One region of the Streptomyces sp. NPDC096310 genome, then DNA from elsewhere that is predicted to be linked to it. Evidence: predicted binding sites of a transcription regulator. Region 1 holds the regulator's gene; the other holds the start of a gene.
The links. Region 1 encodes HspR, which represses chaperone genes until heat shock. Its sites were predicted from a motif close to TTGAGNNNNNNNNNCTCAA; they were not measured.
Positions count from the first base shown of each region.

Region 2: the regulator HspR is predicted to act here: its motif matches at 2,222-2,240, upstream of lon (endopeptidase La).

Region 1 is NZ_JBIWFO010000002.1:122,625-130,427, forward strand. Features, by position in the region: gene clpB (ATP-dependent chaperone ClpB) at 1-2,043, opposite strand, end outside; gene ACIQ7D_RS05905 ((2Fe-2S)-binding protein) at 2,472-2,795, opposite strand; gene ACIQ7D_RS05910 (5'-nucleotidase) at 2,792-3,064, opposite strand; gene ACIQ7D_RS05915 (helix-turn-helix transcriptional regulator) at 3,191-4,201, shown strand; gene ACIQ7D_RS05920 (LuxR C-terminal-related transcriptional regulator) at 4,485-5,462, shown strand; gene ACIQ7D_RS05925 (heat shock protein transcriptional repressor HspR) at 5,597-6,076, opposite strand; gene dnaJ (molecular chaperone DnaJ) at 6,081-7,271, opposite strand; gene grpE (nucleotide exchange factor GrpE) at 7,383-7,803, opposite strand, start outside.
Region 2 is NZ_JBIWFO010000004.1:274,603-282,405, forward strand. Features, by position in the region: gene lon (endopeptidase La) at 1-2,105, opposite strand, end outside; gene ACIQ7D_RS12220 (nucleotidyltransferase) at 2,339-3,190, shown strand; gene ACIQ7D_RS12225 (hypothetical protein) at 3,341-3,946, shown strand; gene ACIQ7D_RS12230 (spermidine synthase) at 4,033-4,728, shown strand; gene ACIQ7D_RS12235 (response regulator transcription factor) at 4,835-5,572, shown strand; gene ACIQ7D_RS12240 (ATP-binding protein) at 5,569-6,774, shown strand; gene ACIQ7D_RS12245 (multifunctional oxoglutarate decarboxylase/oxoglutarate dehydrogenase thiamine pyrophosphate-binding subunit/dihydrolipoyllysine-residue succinyltransferase subunit) at 7,067-7,803, shown strand, end outside.

The DNA of each region.
Region 1 (7,803 bases):
GTCCAGGAGGACCACGGAGTACGGGCGCCGCCGTACCGCCTCGGTGAGCTGGCCGCCCTCCTCGTAGCCGACGTAGCCGGGGGGCGCGCCGACCAGGCGGGCAACGGAGTGCTTCTCGCCGTACTCGCTCATGTCGATACGGACCATGGCCCGCTCGTCGTCGAAGAGGAAGTCCGCGAGCGCCTTGGCCAGTTCGGTCTTGCCGACCCCGGTCGGGCCGAGGAAGAGGAACGATCCGGTGGGACGGTCCGGGTCCGCGATGCCGGCGCGGGTGCGGCGTACGGCGTCGGAGACGGCCTGGACCGCCTCGCTCTGGCCGATCAGCCGCTTGCCCAGCTCCTGCTCCATGCGCAGCAGCTTCTGCGTCTCGCCCTCCAGCAGCCGGCCCGCCGGGATGCCGGTCCAGGAGCCGACGACGTCGGCGATGTCGTCCGGGCCGACCTCCTCCTTGACCATCGTGTCCTTGGCGGCCTCCTGCTCGGCCTCCGCCGCGGCCTCCAGCTCGCGCTCCAGGTTGGGGATCTCCCCGTACAGCATCTTGGAGGCGGTGTCGAAGTCGCCGTCGCGCTGCGCGCGTTCGGCCTGGCCGCGCAGGTCGTCCAGGCGTTCCTTCAGCTCACCGACCCGGTTCAGGCCCTGCTTCTCCTTCTCCCAGCGGGCGGTGAGGCCGCGCAGCTCCTCCTCGCGGTCGGCGAGGTCGCGGCGCAGCTTCTCCAGGCGCTGCTTGGAGGCGGGGTCGGACTCGTTCTTGAGGGCCAGCTCCTCCATACGGAGGCGGTCGACGGAGCGCTGGAGCTCGTCGATCTCGACCGGCGAGGAGTCGATCTCCATACGGAGCCGGGACGCGGCCTCGTCGACGAGGTCGATGGCCTTGTCGGGGAGGAAGCGCGAGGTGATGTAACGGTCGGAGAGGGTGGCGGCGGCCACCAGGGCCGCGTCCGCGATCTGCACCTTGTGGTGGGCCTCGTAACGGCCCTTGAGACCGCGCAGGATCGCGATGGTGTCCTCGACGGTCGGCTCGGCGACCAGCACCTGCTGGAAGCGTCGCTCCAGGGCGGCGTCCTTCTCGATCCGCTCGCGGTACTCGTCGAGGGTGGTCGCGCCGACCATGCGCAGCTCGCCTCGGGCCAGCATCGGCTTGAGCATGTTGCCCGCGTCCATCGAGGAGTCACCGCCGGCGCCCGCGCCGACGACGGTGTGCAGCTCGTCGATGAAGGTGATGATCTGCCCCTCGCTCTCCTTGATCTCGGAGAGGACGGTCTTGAGGCGTTCCTCGAACTCGCCGCGGTACTTCGCGCCGGCGACCATCGCGCCGAGGTCCAGCGAGACCAGTCGCTTGTTCTTCAGCGACTCGGGCACATCGCCCTTGACGATGCGCTGTGCCAGTCCCTCGACCACGGCCGTCTTGCCGACGCCCGGTTCGCCGATCAGGACCGGGTTGTTCTTCGTACGGCGCGACAGCACCTGCACCACGCGCCGGATCTCCTGGTCCCGGCCGATGACCGGATCGAGCTTGCCGTCGCGGGCGGCCGCGGTGAAATCGGTGCCGAACTTCTCCAGGGCCTTGTACTGGCCCTCCGGGTCGGGTGTGGTCACCCGGCGCCCTCCCCTTGCCTTTTCGAACGCGTCCAGGAGCCGGTCAGCGGCTGCCCCCTGCCGGGCCAGTATCTCCCCCGTCGGGCCGCCCTTGGCGGCGATGCCGATGAGCAGGTGTTCGGTGGAGAGGTAGTCGTCGCCCAGCTCCTTCGCCCGGCGGCCCGCGTCGGCGATGACGGCGAGCAGGTCACGGTTGGGCTGCGGGGGCGCGACGGTCGATCCGGTGACGCTGGGCTGGGCGGCGAGCAGCCGCTCCGTGGCCGCCCGTACGCCCGCCTGGTCGGCCTCGACGGCGGCGAGCAGGTCGGTGACGTTCTCGTTGTCCTGGCCCTCCAGCAGCGCGAGCAGCAGATGCGCGGGGGTCAGATCGGGATGTCCCGCCGCCACCGCCCGGTTGGTGGCGGAGTTGATCGCATCCCGGCTCTTGTTGGTCAGCTCGGCGTCCACGTGGGCCCTCTCCTCCTTGCACGAGTTCTGCGCACGAGTTCTGCGCGCGTTCTTGCGGGACCCCTCACGGGATCCTCACGCGATCCCTTGCGTGATCCCTTACGGGTACGGGAAAACGCCGCTCCGGTCTCATCCGGCCCACCGCGTCCCTGACAGCAAGAACCTACGTAAAGTTGAGTCTATTCCACTCAAGGCTGGCCGGCGCCCAGAAAATCGGCCCCCGGCCCCTGATTTTTCTCGGGTTCCGGCGCGAGCACCACTGGTACACACCAAAGGCCCGGCGCACGGGTGTCCGCGCGCCGGGCCTGGAGAAGCCGCCGGGCCCGGAGGAATCCGGGCAGCACAACGGCGCCATCGTGTTTCAGGTCCACGATGGCGCCGTTGTGTGGGGGAAGCGCCTGAACGATTTGAAACGACGGGGGAATCGTTCAGGCACTGCGGGGGGTGGCGAGGGTGGTCTGTGGTGCTCCGACGAGCTGGTGGTCACGCTGGTCGAGGTTGACGAAGATCATGTCGTAGCGGATGGCACAGCGGACCGGGCGTGGAGCCCCGCGCGGCCTGCGGAGGCAGCGGTAGGCACGTACGTCCTCGTCCTCCTCACGCACGACGACGATCGGCTCTCCGAAGAGAGTGACCATCAACGAGTCTCCTCGGTGGGGGATGGCCGTGACCAGATCGATGAAGTGCCACCCCGATCGGTACGCCGTGGCCATCTCACGCCGGAAGACCCGATCGTCCGGCGGGACGGTCATGCCGTGATGCCGGCCGGGGTACTGCCCCACTCGATGTCGCCGGCGTCACCCGAAGCCGCCTTGGGGGCGAACGTCCACGAAATCTCCTCCGTGGTCATCTCCCCGTCCGCGGCCTGGACGACGGTTCCGGCCGGAGTGCTGGTCCAGGAGATCTCCCCCACCGCGGTGGTCTGGCCGGCCGAACCGGCCGGCGCGCTGGTCCAGGAGATCTCCCCGGCAACACCCAGCACACCGTAGGCCAGAGCCGCAGAGAAAGCAGTGGCAACCACCGCGCGAAGCATTCTCTTATACATAGTCGGCTTCGTCCTCACTTGATGGATTCCTCTCCCCCGCCATCTAGACGATGTCTCATTCGGACACGTCAACACCACCGGGACGAGGCATCATGTTCCTGCATGTTCAGGACCCTGAGGGGTGGAGATTTGACCGAAAGCATCACAAAACCGACACATCCCCATGCCGTCACTGATCTATGTGAAGACGGCAGGCGGCTTTACGCCAGCGCGCTGCGCTCCGGACGCCTCGCCCGGAGCGAGGCCGAGGCCGCCCCCTGCCTCATGGAGTTCCCGCTCCTTCATCCGGACCCGGACGATCCGGACTGGCTGCGACCGGTTCCGCCGTCCGCCGCGCTCTCCCAGCGCCTCAACCCCATCGAGCGGGAGATCCAGGAGCGACGGCACTTCGCGGTGGCCCTCACCGACGCTTTCGAGCCGTTCATGGCGATCGCCTCGCAGGGGCCGCCGAGCGCCCACGCGATCACGGTCCTGGAAGGCAAGGGCCGTATCAACGCGGCCATCGACCTCGCCACGGCCGCGTGCAGGACGGAGGTCCTGACCGTCCAGCCAGGCGGTGTCCGCAGCGCCGACGCGCTCGAACAGGGGCTGGAGCGCGGCCAGCTCGTGGTGGACCGCGGGGTCAGCATCCGCACCCTGTACCAGCACACCGTCCGGCACGGCCAGGGCACGCTCGCCTACGCCGAACGGCTCGCCGAGGGGAACGTCGAGATCCGGACGCTGGAGGAGCTGGTCGAGCGGCTGATCATCTTCGACCGCACCGTCGCGTACATCCCGGCGCGCTCCGACCGGGCGGTCGCTCTGGAACTGCGCCATCCGGCGCTCGTCGACTACCTGGCCCAGGTCTTCGAACAGCTCTGGCGGCGCGCCACACCCCTCACCGAACAGGTCTCGTACGAGCCGACGCCCGACGGTGTCTCCGGCGTCCAGCGGTCGATCGCGAAGCTGCTCATCGAGGGGTACGTGGACGAGGCCATAGCGCGGCGTCTGGGGATGAACGTACGGACCTGCCGCGCCCACATCGCCAAACTCGCCACCACGCTCGGCAGCGGAAGCAGGGCACAGCTCGGCTATCTGATCGCGCACTCGGGAATCCTCGACCAGGAGCGCTGACCCGGCATTTCGAAACACCTCGACATACCTCGCTCCGCACCGCCCACAAACGAAAACCACCGTGAACGAAGAGAGGGAAGGCGCCGACTGAATCGACCCGAATCAGCTCGAATTCCCTGAACCGGACGCCGAACCACCGCCCCTGCACGGCGAGAACTCGGCGATGGCCTCGGTCACTCTCTGTAGAGTGCCGACACAGGCCTGCCCGGATCAAGTGAAACGCGACTGCACTGATGCGCACTGCGGAACCGTGCAGCACTGCGGAACCACGCAGGAGGGACATATGACACAACCGGACGCGGTGACCCACAGAGAACCGTCGCCCGCTGTGTCGGCGGGGGCGCACAACCTGCTGCGCCGGCTCGTACGGGGCGAGCAGGTCGAGCGGGCCGAGCCGGGCTGCACGGAGCTGATCGCCCTGGGCCTGGCCGTGCACGACCCGCACGCCGACCGGTGGGGCGTGGCCGACCTGCACCACGCCGAGCAGAGCGCGATGGCCGAGGAGCGCGCCGGCATCGCCCGTCACCTCCAGCGCATGCATCAGCTCGACGAGCTGTACCGTGACATGCGTACGCACGAATCGCCCACCGGTAACGGAATCGAGTTCCTCGACCGGGTCGAACACGTCAATGCGGCCATCATGCAGGCAGCGGATTACGCGCAATCCCACATGTATACGGCACATCCGGTGAACCGCACCGCGAAAGGGCTCGCCGCGGTCGTCCCCCGCGAGATCAATCTCCTTGAGCGCGGTATCACCCGCCGCACGATCTATTCGGAGGCCGCCCGCACCCGTGCCGCGGAACAGACGTGGGCCACCACCATGAGCGCGCACGGCGCGGAGATACGTACCCTCGCCTCCGATTTCGAGCGAATGATCCTCGTGGACAGAAGATTCGCCATCATTTCCGACCACCGGGACGAGCCGAACAGAATGACCGCGTTCAAGGTGACGCACCCCGGCATGGTGGCCTTCCTCCACCACCTCTTCGACCAGCAGTGGGAACGGGCCGAGCCGTGGATGGGCGGCCGGTTCCGGCCGAGGGAGGGCATCGTCACGACGGGGCGCTCGCGGCGCATCCTCAACAAGCTCCGCGAGGGCCGCACCCTCAAGCAGATCGCCAGCGAGCTGGACGTGAGCCTGCGCACCGTCAACACCGACCTCAACAAGCTGTACGAGGTCGTCGGCGTGGACACGCTGTTCTCGCTCGGGGTGTGGTGGGGCTCCGAGGCCGCCGCCGAGGAGCGCAAACTGGGCTGACCGCGCCCCGTACCCCGTACGTACGGCGGCCGAAGCCGCGGACCCCGCACAGCGGGACGCCCGGCCGGAAGATCCCGGCCGGGCGTCCCGCTGAGGCGGCGCCACGAGGGACCGCGGTCCCTCGCGCGCCCGGGTCAGTCCGTCGCGCGCTTGGGCTTCGGGCGCCACACCACCAGCGCGCTCGTCTGCTGCACGTCCTGATACGGCACCAGGTCCCGGCGGTACGAGGCGTGCACCTGCGCCTCGCGCTGTCGCATCGCCGCCGCCGCGCCGTCCACCGCGGACGACAGCTCGGCGACCCTGGCCTGGAGCGCGGCGACCTGGTTCTCCAACTCGATGATGCGCTTGATCCCGGCCAGGTTGATGCCCTCGTCCTGCGAGAGCTGCTGCACCTGGCGGAGCAGTTCGATGTCCCGGGCCGAGTAGCGGCGCCCACGGCCCGCCGTACGGTCCGGCGAGACCAGGCCCAGACGGTCGTACTGTCTGAGGGTCTGCGGGTGCAGCCCGGAGAGCTGGGCCGCCACCGAGATGACGTACACCGGCGTCTCCTCGGTCAGCGTGTACGCCGCCCTGCCGAACGCTGAGGACGGCCGCCGCCGCCCGTCCCTGTCCATCGGGTCATGCTCCCTTCGCCGCCTGGAACAGCTCCGCCCGCGGGTCCTGGTCCGCGGTCGCCTTCCGGTATGCCTCCAGCGCGTCGCGCGCCTCGCCGCCGAGGTCCTTGGGCACGACCACCTCGACGGTGACCAGCAGGTCGCCGCGGCTGCCGTCCTTGCGTACGGCGCCCTTGCCACGGGCCCGCATCGTACGGCCGTTGGGGGTGCCCGCGGGCAGTTTCAGCGTGACCGGGGGGCCGCCCAGCGTGGGCACCCGCACCTCGCCGCCGAGCGCCGCCTCCGTGAAGGTGACGGGCACGGTGACGGTGAGGTTGTCGTCCCTGCGGCCGAAGACGGGGTGCGCGTCGACATGGACGACGACGTACAGGTCGCCGCCGGGTCCGCCGCGCTCACCGGGAGCGCCCTTGCCGCGCAGCCTGATCCGCTGGCCGTCGCTGACGCCCGCCGGGATCCGGACCTGCATGGTCCGCGAGGACCTGGCACGCCCGCTGCCCTTGCACACCTCGCACGGGTCCTGGGCGATCAGCCCGCGGCCCTTGCAGTCCACGCACGGGTCGGTCAGCGAGAAGCCGCCGCCCGAGCCGCGCGACACCTGTCCGGTGCCGACACAGGTCGGGCAGACCCGCGGTGAGCCGTTCTTGTCGCCGGTGCCGGAACACGCCTTGCACGGCGCCTGGCTGGACATCCGCAGCGGGACCGTGGCCCCGTCGACGGCCTCGGTGAAGCTGAGCGTCACCTCGGTGTCGATGTCCTGGCCGCGGCGCGGCTGCGTACGAGTGCCGGGGCCGCCGCGGTTGAACAGTCCGCCGAAGACGTCCCCGAGCCCGCCGCCGAAGCCGCCGGCCCCGGCGGGGCCGCCCTGCGTGCCGCCCTGGCCGCCGCCGAAGAGGTCGCCCAGGTCGAAGTTGAACGAGCCGTTGCCGCCCGCGCCGGGCCCCGGCCGGAACCCGCCGTTGCCGAAGAGCGAGCGCGCCTCGTCGTACTCCTTGCGCCGCTTGGGGTCGCCGAGGATGTCGTTCGCCTCGGAGATCTCCTTGAAGCGCTCCTCCGCCTTGGCGTCGCCCTTGTTGGCGTCCGGGTGGAACTCGCGGGCGAGCTTCCGGTACGCCTTCTTGATCTCGGCCTCGGTGGCGTCCTTGGGAACGCCGAGAACCTTGTAGTAGTCCTTCTCCACGAAGTCCTTCGTGCTCATCCTCGACGTCCCTCCTCTCCGCCCGCACCGGCACCGCCGGTCACCGCGTCACCTGTGTCCGGCGCCCGGCCGGCGCGTCGCGCGCCGGCCGCGGCCGGTGTGTTCTTCCCGTCAGCCCTCGTCGGGGCCACCGTTCTCCCTGTCATCGGCCGAATCCGCCTGCTCCTCCGCGGACTTGGTCTTGCCGCCCGGCTGCGGCTCGGCCACCGCGACCCTGGCGGGCCTGATCGTCCGCTCGCCGAACCGATACCCGGGCTGGAGGATCGCGACGCACGTCGTCTCCGTGACGTCCGGCGCGTACGAGTGCATCAGGGCCTCGTGGATCGTCGGGTCGAAGGGCTCGCCCTCCGTACCGAACGGCTGGAGACCCAGCTTGACCGTGACCGCTTCGAGCGACTCGGCGACGGACTTGAAGCCGCCGACCAGCTCGTCGTGGTCGCGCGCCCGGCCGATGTCGTCGAGCACGGGCAGCAGCTCGGTCAGCAGGTTCGCGACCGCGATCTCCTTGACGGAGACCCGGTCCCGCTCCACA
Region 2 (7,803 bases), on a different contig from region 1:
TTCGGGACCGCGCCCGCCGGGAAGTGGATGTGCACGCCCCGGTCCTTCAGATCGGCCACCGGCAGCTCCAGCTCCGCGCCGTGCGAGCGCAGGAAGGAGAGCGCGATCTGCGCCGACTCCTTCATCACGTCACCGAGCTGTCCGGTCAGGGTCAGCCCCGAGCCGCCCGTCTCGGCGTCGGCGAGGGACGCCTCCACGAAGAGGACGTCACCGCCCGCGCCCGTGACCGCGAGGCCGGTCGCCACCCCCGGGACCGCCGTACGGCGCTCCGCCGGGTCCTGCGCGGACTCCGGTACGTGGTGCGGCCGTCCGATCAGCCCGCGCAGGTCGTCCGGGCCGAGGGTGAACGGCAGCTCGCGGTCGCCGAGTTCGTGTTCGGCCGCGATCTTGCGGAGCAGCCGGGCGATGGAGCGTTCCAGGTTCCGTACGCCCGCCTCGCGGGTGTACTCGCCCGCCAGCCTGCGCAGCGCGGCGTCCTCCAGGGTGACCTCGCCGGGCTCCAGGCCGGCGCGCTCCAACTGGCGGGGCAGGAGGTGGTCCCGGGCGATGACGACCTTCTCGTCCTCCGTGTAGCCGTCGAGCCGCACCAGTTCCATACGGTCGAGCAGCGCCTCCGGAATGGCCTCCAGAACGTTCGCCGTGGCGAGGAAGACCACGTCGGAGAGGTCGAGTTCGACCTCCAGGTAGTGGTCGCGGAAGGTGTGGTTCTGCGCGGGGTCGAGGACTTCGAGCAGCGCGGCGGCGGGGTCGCCGCGGAAGTCGGAGCCGACCTTGTCGATCTCGTCGAGCAGGACGACCGGGTTCATCGAACCGGCCTCCTTGACCGCCCGGACGATACGGCCCGGCAGCGCGCCGACGTACGTACGCCGGTGGCCGCGGATCTCCGCCTCGTCCCGTACGCCGCCGAGCGCGACCCGGACGAACTTGCGCCCCATGGCGTGCGCGACGCTCTCGCCCAGCGAGGTCTTGCCGACCCCGGGCGGCCCGACGAGGGCCAGGACGGCGCCGCCGCGCCGACCGCCGACGACCCCGAGCCCGCGGTCCGCGCGGCGCTTGCGCACGGCCAGGTACTCGGTGATGCGCTCCTTCACGTCCTCCAGGCCGGCGTGTTCGGCGTCCAGGACGGACTGGGCGCCCTTGATGTCGTAACTGTCCTCGGTCCGTTCGTTCCACGGCAGTTCCAGGACGGTGTCGAGCCAGGTGCGGATCCAGGAGCCCTCGGGGCTCTGGTCGGAGGAGCGCTCCAGCTTGTCGACCTCCTTGAGCGCGGCCTCCCGTACCTTCTCGGGGAGGTCGGCGGCCTCGACGCGGGTCCGGTAGTCGTCGGACTCGTCCGCCCCGTCCGCGGCCCCGCCGTTCAGCTCGCGCAGCTCCTTGCGTACGGCGTCGAGCTGACGCCGCAGCAGGAACTCGCGCTGCTGCTTGTCGACGCCCTCCTGGACGTCCTTGGCGATCGACTCGGCGACGTCCTGCTCGGCGAGGTGTTCACGGAGCTGCTGGGTGGCGAGCCTCAGCCGGGCGACCGGGTCGGTGGTCTCCAGCAGGGCGACCTTCTGGGCGGTGGAGAGGAACGGCGAGTAGCCGGAGTTGTCGGCGAGCGCCGACACGTCGTCGATCTGCTGGACGCGGTCGACCACCTGCCAGGCGCCGCGCTTCTTGAGCCAGTCGGTGGCCAGCGCCTTGTACTCGGTGACCAGCTCGGCCACGGCGCCGGGCAGCGGCTCGGGCGCGCTCTCGTCGACGCCGGTGCCCTCCACCCAGAGGGCGGCGCCGGGCCCGCTCGTACCGGCCCCGATCCGCACGCGGCCCCGGCCGCGGATCAGCGCACCCGGGTCCCCGTCGGAGAGCCGGCCGACCTGCTCGACGGTCCCGAGCACGCCGGTCCCGGCGTAACTCCCGTCGATACGCGGCACGAGCAGCACCCGGGGCTTGCCCCCGCCACCCGCACCGTCGCCGCCACCGTCCCTGGCGGCCGCTTGCGCGGCCTCCACGGCGGCACGGACCTCGGCGTCGGACAGATCGAGCGGCACGACCATGCCGGGCAGCACGACCTCGTCGTCGAGCGGCAGTACGGGAAGCGTGAGCGGTGTGGACGTGGAAGCCATGGTCTCCCCTTCGGCGTGAACAAGGCGGTGAAGCAGTCGTACGAGTACGAGGTCGACGGTCGACGGTCGACCGAGCAGTCAGTGAAGCAGTCGTACGACACAGACGATCAAGCAAGTTGAGCTATACCGACTCAATGCTTATGAGCCTGGGATTGTTCCCCCGCCGTTGTTCGCTCTGAGCGATCACCCCGGTCCCCGGCCCGTGACATCGGGGAACGGGGCACAGTGACCCCATGGACGACGAACGCGGGCTGCGCCACGACGGAACGATCGCCCGCGAGGGCGCCCTTGACCGGGTGACGGCGGCGTTCACCCCCGTCGTCGGCGCCGCGCGTGCCCGTATCGCCGCGACGTTCGGCTCCCGTCTGCACAGCGCCTATCTGTACGGCAGCATTCCCCGCGGCACCGCCGTCCCCGGCAGCTCCGACCTGGACCTTCAGCTCGCCCTCCACCAGGAGCCCACCGAGTCCGACCGCGCCGACGCCGCGGCGGCCGGGGCCGCGCTCGACCACGACTTCCCTCAGATCGACGGTGTCGGCACCCTGCTGACCAGCACCCGCGTCCTGCTCAGCGACCTCGAACGCCACGACGGCGGATTCTTCATCGCCTGCCTCTGCACACCGCTGCTCGGCGACGACCTCGCGCGGCGGCTGCCCCGGTACCGCCCCACCTCCCTGCTCGCCCGCGAAACCAACGGCGATCTCGCCCTCGCGCTGCCCCGCTGGCGCGCCGGAGTCGCCACGGCCACCACGGACTCCGATCGCCGGGCCCTGTGCCGCCGGGTCGGCCGCCGCCTCGTCCGTACGGGATTCACCCTGGTCATGCCCCGCTGGGGCGGCTGGACCAGTGACCTGGACGAGTCCGCCGAGCTGTTCGGCCGCTACTACCCCGAACGCGCCGAGCAGATGCGCACCGCTGCCGCCCTCGGCCGCACGCCCTCGTCCGATCCGGCGACGCTCGCCCTGCTCGTCGAGGACCTGGGCCCGTGGCTTGCCGCCACATACACCTCTGTACACGGCGAGAAGGCCCCGCGCCCGACGGCCCCGCTGACCCGGCGCGGGGGCGTCCGGGCGCCGGGTGGGTGAACCGGGGCCGGGGTGTCCGGCGATATAGAGGGCGTGAGACTGTGCCGCCCCGTGGGGGGAGACCGTGACGATGCCGCGCTGCTGCGCACCGTCGCGAAAGGGGGCCCGCTGGAAGAGACCACCATCCTGCTGCGCACCGTTGGGCTGAAGTTGTGCGCGCCGCTCGCGCTGTACGCCCGCTCCCGCGCCCTGCCCGCCACCCTGGTCGCGCTCGCCGGTGTCGCGCTCACCGCCGCGTGGTCCGCGTGGTGGCTCCAGGCCCAGCCGCGCTTCGACCATACCGCCCGGATTCCGGTGGTCGTGCTCGCTCCGCTCCTCGCCTCGGCGGCGATCGGGACAGGCATGTACACGCACAGCGACGAGCTGGACCGTACGGCCGTACACCCCTGGTGGCCCCGGCGGCTGACCGTCCTCCTCGGTCCGACGGCGCTCGCCGCCGCGCTGCTCGCGGCCGGGGTGCCCGGGCATCCGGAGGCGTTCGGAGCGCCCGCCGTGGTACGGAATCTGCTCGGCGCCGCCGGGGTGACGGCGGGCGCCGCCACGTTGCTGGGGGCGCGGCTGAGCCGGCTGCCGATGACCGCGTACACGAGCGCCGTCTGTCTGGCCGCGCCCCGCGCGCCGGGCGGCGCCGCCGCGCTGTGGGCCTGGCCGCTCCAGCCGGGGCCGCAGGCGGGGGCCTGGGCAGTGGCGGTGGTGGCGTACGTGTGCGGCGCCGGGGTGTACGTGTGGCGAGGCGCCCGCCGGGAGGACCGCTGACCTCGGCGGCGAAAACCGGATTGTCCTGGCCCACCCCTCCCGACCAGGATGTCCACCATCCGTCGCACCGAGGGAGAGGCGCCAGCATGTCCGTACCCGTCCCGGATTCCGGTCCCGTCACGCTCGACCGCCGCGAGGGGCCCCACGGCGAGGTCGTCCTGCGGCGGCGGGGCGAGGAGCTGGAGATCATCGCCAACGGCTGCTTCCTGATGGACACGTCGGACGGCCGCTCGGAACGGCTGCTCGTCGATGCCGCGTACGCGGCGCTCGTCCCGGCGGGCTCCGGGGGCGCGCGTCCCTCCGTGCTCATCGGCGGTCTCGGCGTCGGTTTCTCGCTCGCGCACGCCACCGCCGATCCGCGCTGGGGAGCCATCGCCGTCGTCGAGCGCGAGCAGGCCGTCATCGACTGGCACCGGGGCGGCCCCCTTACGCGCATTTCGGGCGCCGCGCTCACCGATCCGCGCGTTGTGATCCATCACACCGATCTTGTGAAGTACGTACGAACGGCCGCGGAGCGTTACGACGCGTTGTGTCTGGACATCGACAACGGGCCCGAATGGACCGTCACCGAGGACAACGAGAACCTGTACTCCCCGGCCGGACTCGCCGCGTGCCACGGCCGGTTGAAACCGGGCGGTGTCCTCGCCGTATGGTCGGCGAACCCCTCTCCGAGATTCGGCGAAGCGTTGCGGAATGCCGGATTCACCGGGGTAAGGGAGGAAGAGATCCCAGTTGCCCGAGGAGTACCCGACGTGGTCCATCTCGCTGTTCGCACTGCGTAGCCGGAACCCTCCCGCTGCCTCTACGCTGCTCCCCACACACGGATGTGCATACTTCATGCACAGATCGCGGATCAAGGATTGCGGAACGCGTACCAGGGGCGGGGCGATGGAGCAGACACACACCAGCCACAACGGGGTCGCGGCGACGCCCGGCGCCCAGCGCCGGGTCCTCGTCGTCGAGGACGACGCGACGATCGTCGACGCCATCGCCGCCCGGCTGCGGGCGGAGGGCTTCCTCGTACAGACGGCGGTGGACGGGCCCGCGGCGGTGGACGCGGCCGAGGCGTGGCAGCCGGACCTGATGGTCCTCGACATCATGCTGCCCGGCTTCGACGGCCTGGAGGTCTGCCGCCGCGTACAGGCACAGCGCCCGGTGCCGGTGCTGATGCTGACGGCGCGGGACGACGAGACCGACATGCTGGTCGGGCTCGGGGTCGGCGCCGACGACTACATGACCAAGCCGTTCTCCATGCGGGAGCTGGCGGCGCGGGTGCATGTGCTGCTGCGCCGGGTGGAGCGCGCGGCGCTCGCCGCGGTGACGCCGCGCAGCGGCATCCTGCGCCTGGGCGAGCTGGAGATCGACCACGCGCAGCGCCGGGTGCGGGTGCGCGGCGACGACGTACATCTGACGCCCACCGAGTTCGACCTGCTGGTCTGCCTGGCGAACACGCCGCGCGCCGTCCTCTCCAGGGAGCAGTTGCTCGCCGAGGTGTGGGACTGGGCGGACGCCTCGGGCACCCGTACGGTCGACAGCCACATCAAGGCGCTGCGGCGGAAGATCGGCGCCGAGCGGATCCGTACCGTCCACGGGGTCGGCTACGCCCTGGAGACCCCGGCGCCATGACCCGGCCGGGGGACACGGGCGGCCGGGGCGGTGACGGGTACGGCCCGCACGGGCGCGAGGGCTCCCGGGATCCGCGCTCACGTGCGGGCTCCCGGGAACCCGCACGTGAGCGCCGTCGGGTGTCCGGCGCGGCGGACCGGTCCCTGCCGCTCTTCTCGATCAAGTCCAAGCTGGTCGCCCTGGTCGTCGTCTCCGTACTGATCACCACGGGCCTGCTGATCGTGGCGTCCCGTACGGAGACGGAGCTGCGCTTCATCACGGTCTTCTCGATGATCGCCACGCTGCTGATCACCCAGTTCGTGGCGCACGGGCTGACCGCGCCGCTGGACGAGATGAACACCGTCGCCAAGGGCATCTCGCACGGCGACTACACACGCCGGGTGCGCGCCGACCGCCGGGACGAGCTGGGCGATCTCGCCTCGACGATCAACCGGATGGCCGACGACCTGGAGGCCGAGGACCGGCACCGCAAGGAGCTGATCGCCAACGTCTCGCACGAGCTGCGCACGCCGATCGCGGCTCTGCGCGCGGTGCTGGAGAACGTGGTGGACGGGGTGTCCGCCGCGGATCCCGAGACGATGCTGACGGCGCTGCGGCAGACCGAGCGGCTGGGCCGGCTGACGGAGACGCTGCTGGACCTCTCGCGGCTCGACAACGGTGTCGTACCGCTGCGCGCGCGGCGCTTCGAGGTGTGGCCGTATCTGTCGGGTGTGCTCAAGGAGTGCAATCTGGCGTCCGCGCACCGCAGCCATGTCGCCGGTTCCGGGTCGGGGAACCACGCCCGTACCGATGTCCATCTGCATCTCGACGTCTCCCCGCCGGAGCTGACCGCGCACGCGGACGCGGAGCGGCTGCACCAGGTGGTCGCCAACCTCGTCGACAACGCGGTCAAGCACAGCCCGCCGCACGGCCGGGTGACGGTACGCGCCCGGCGCGGCGCGGCGCCCGAGTCGCTGGACCTGGAGGTCCAGGACGAGGGGCCCGGCATCCCCGAGCAGGAGCGCCACAAGGTCTTCGAGCGCTTCAACCGGGGCACGGTCCCCTCCCCGCACGGACCCGGCAGCGACGGCGGTACGGGGCTCGGTCTGGCGATCGCGCGCTGGGCGGTGGATCTCCACGGCGGGCGGATCGGGGTGGCCGAATCGGACCGTGGCTGCCTGATACGGGTCACTCTTCCGGGGGCACCCCGAGCACACGCTTGACGTAGGGTTCAAGGGAAAGCGCATGATCTCCGGGTACGGAGTCGGGGACGAGCGGGTAACAGGGCCGTGGACCCGCCGTGACTGGGGAGTGGCCGATATGCGATGTGTGCGGTCACATGCCCCTGGCACTGCGGAACCTGGCTTGTTTCCCGCCATTTCATACGCCGAAACCCGTCGTCGGATGTGACTTGCACGACGATGGCATGCCCGGCCTGCACCTCAGGGCCTGGTAGGCGTAGCCTTGATTCCCGCTGTCCATCACCTTGTGAAGCGGAAGAGGGCGGTTCACGCCGTGTCGTCTCAGTCCCCCAGTAACGCGAGCATCTCGACCGACGAAGCGGGTCAGGGCACCAACCCTGCCGCCGCCTTCGGAGCCAATGAGTGGCTTGTCGACGAGATCTACCAGCAGTACCTCCAGGATCCGAATTCGGTCGACCGTGCCTGGTGGGACTTCTTCGCCGACTACAAGCCGGGCACGCCCGGCGCGTCGGGCAGGTCCGAAGAGGCCACCACGACCCCGGCGAAGGCGGCCCCGGCCGCCGCCGCACCGGCTCCGGCGAAGGCGGCCCCGGCCGCCGCGCCCGCCGCCCCGGCTCAGGCCACGGCGTCGGCGCCCGCTCCGGCCGCGGCGCCCACTCCGGCTCCGGCGAAGCCCGCCGCCGTACCGCCCGCCCCCGCGAAGGCGGCCCAGGCCCCGGCGCCCGCGAAGCCCGCCGCCGCCCCGGCGAAGGCGGCGCCCGCGCAGGCGGCCCCCGTCGCCGAGACGCCCGCCGGGCCCGAGTACCTGACGCTGCGCGGCCCGTCGGCCGCCGTCGCGAAGAACATGAACGCCTCGCTGGAAGTGCCCACGGCCACCTCCGTGCGCGCCGTCCCGGTGAAGCTGCTCTTCGACAACCGCATCGTCATCAACAACCACCTGAAGCGCGCGCGCGGCGGCAAGATCTCCTTCACGCACCTCATCGGGTACGCGATGGTGCAGGCGATCAAGGCCATGCCGTCGATGAACCACTCCTTCGCCGAGCGCGACGG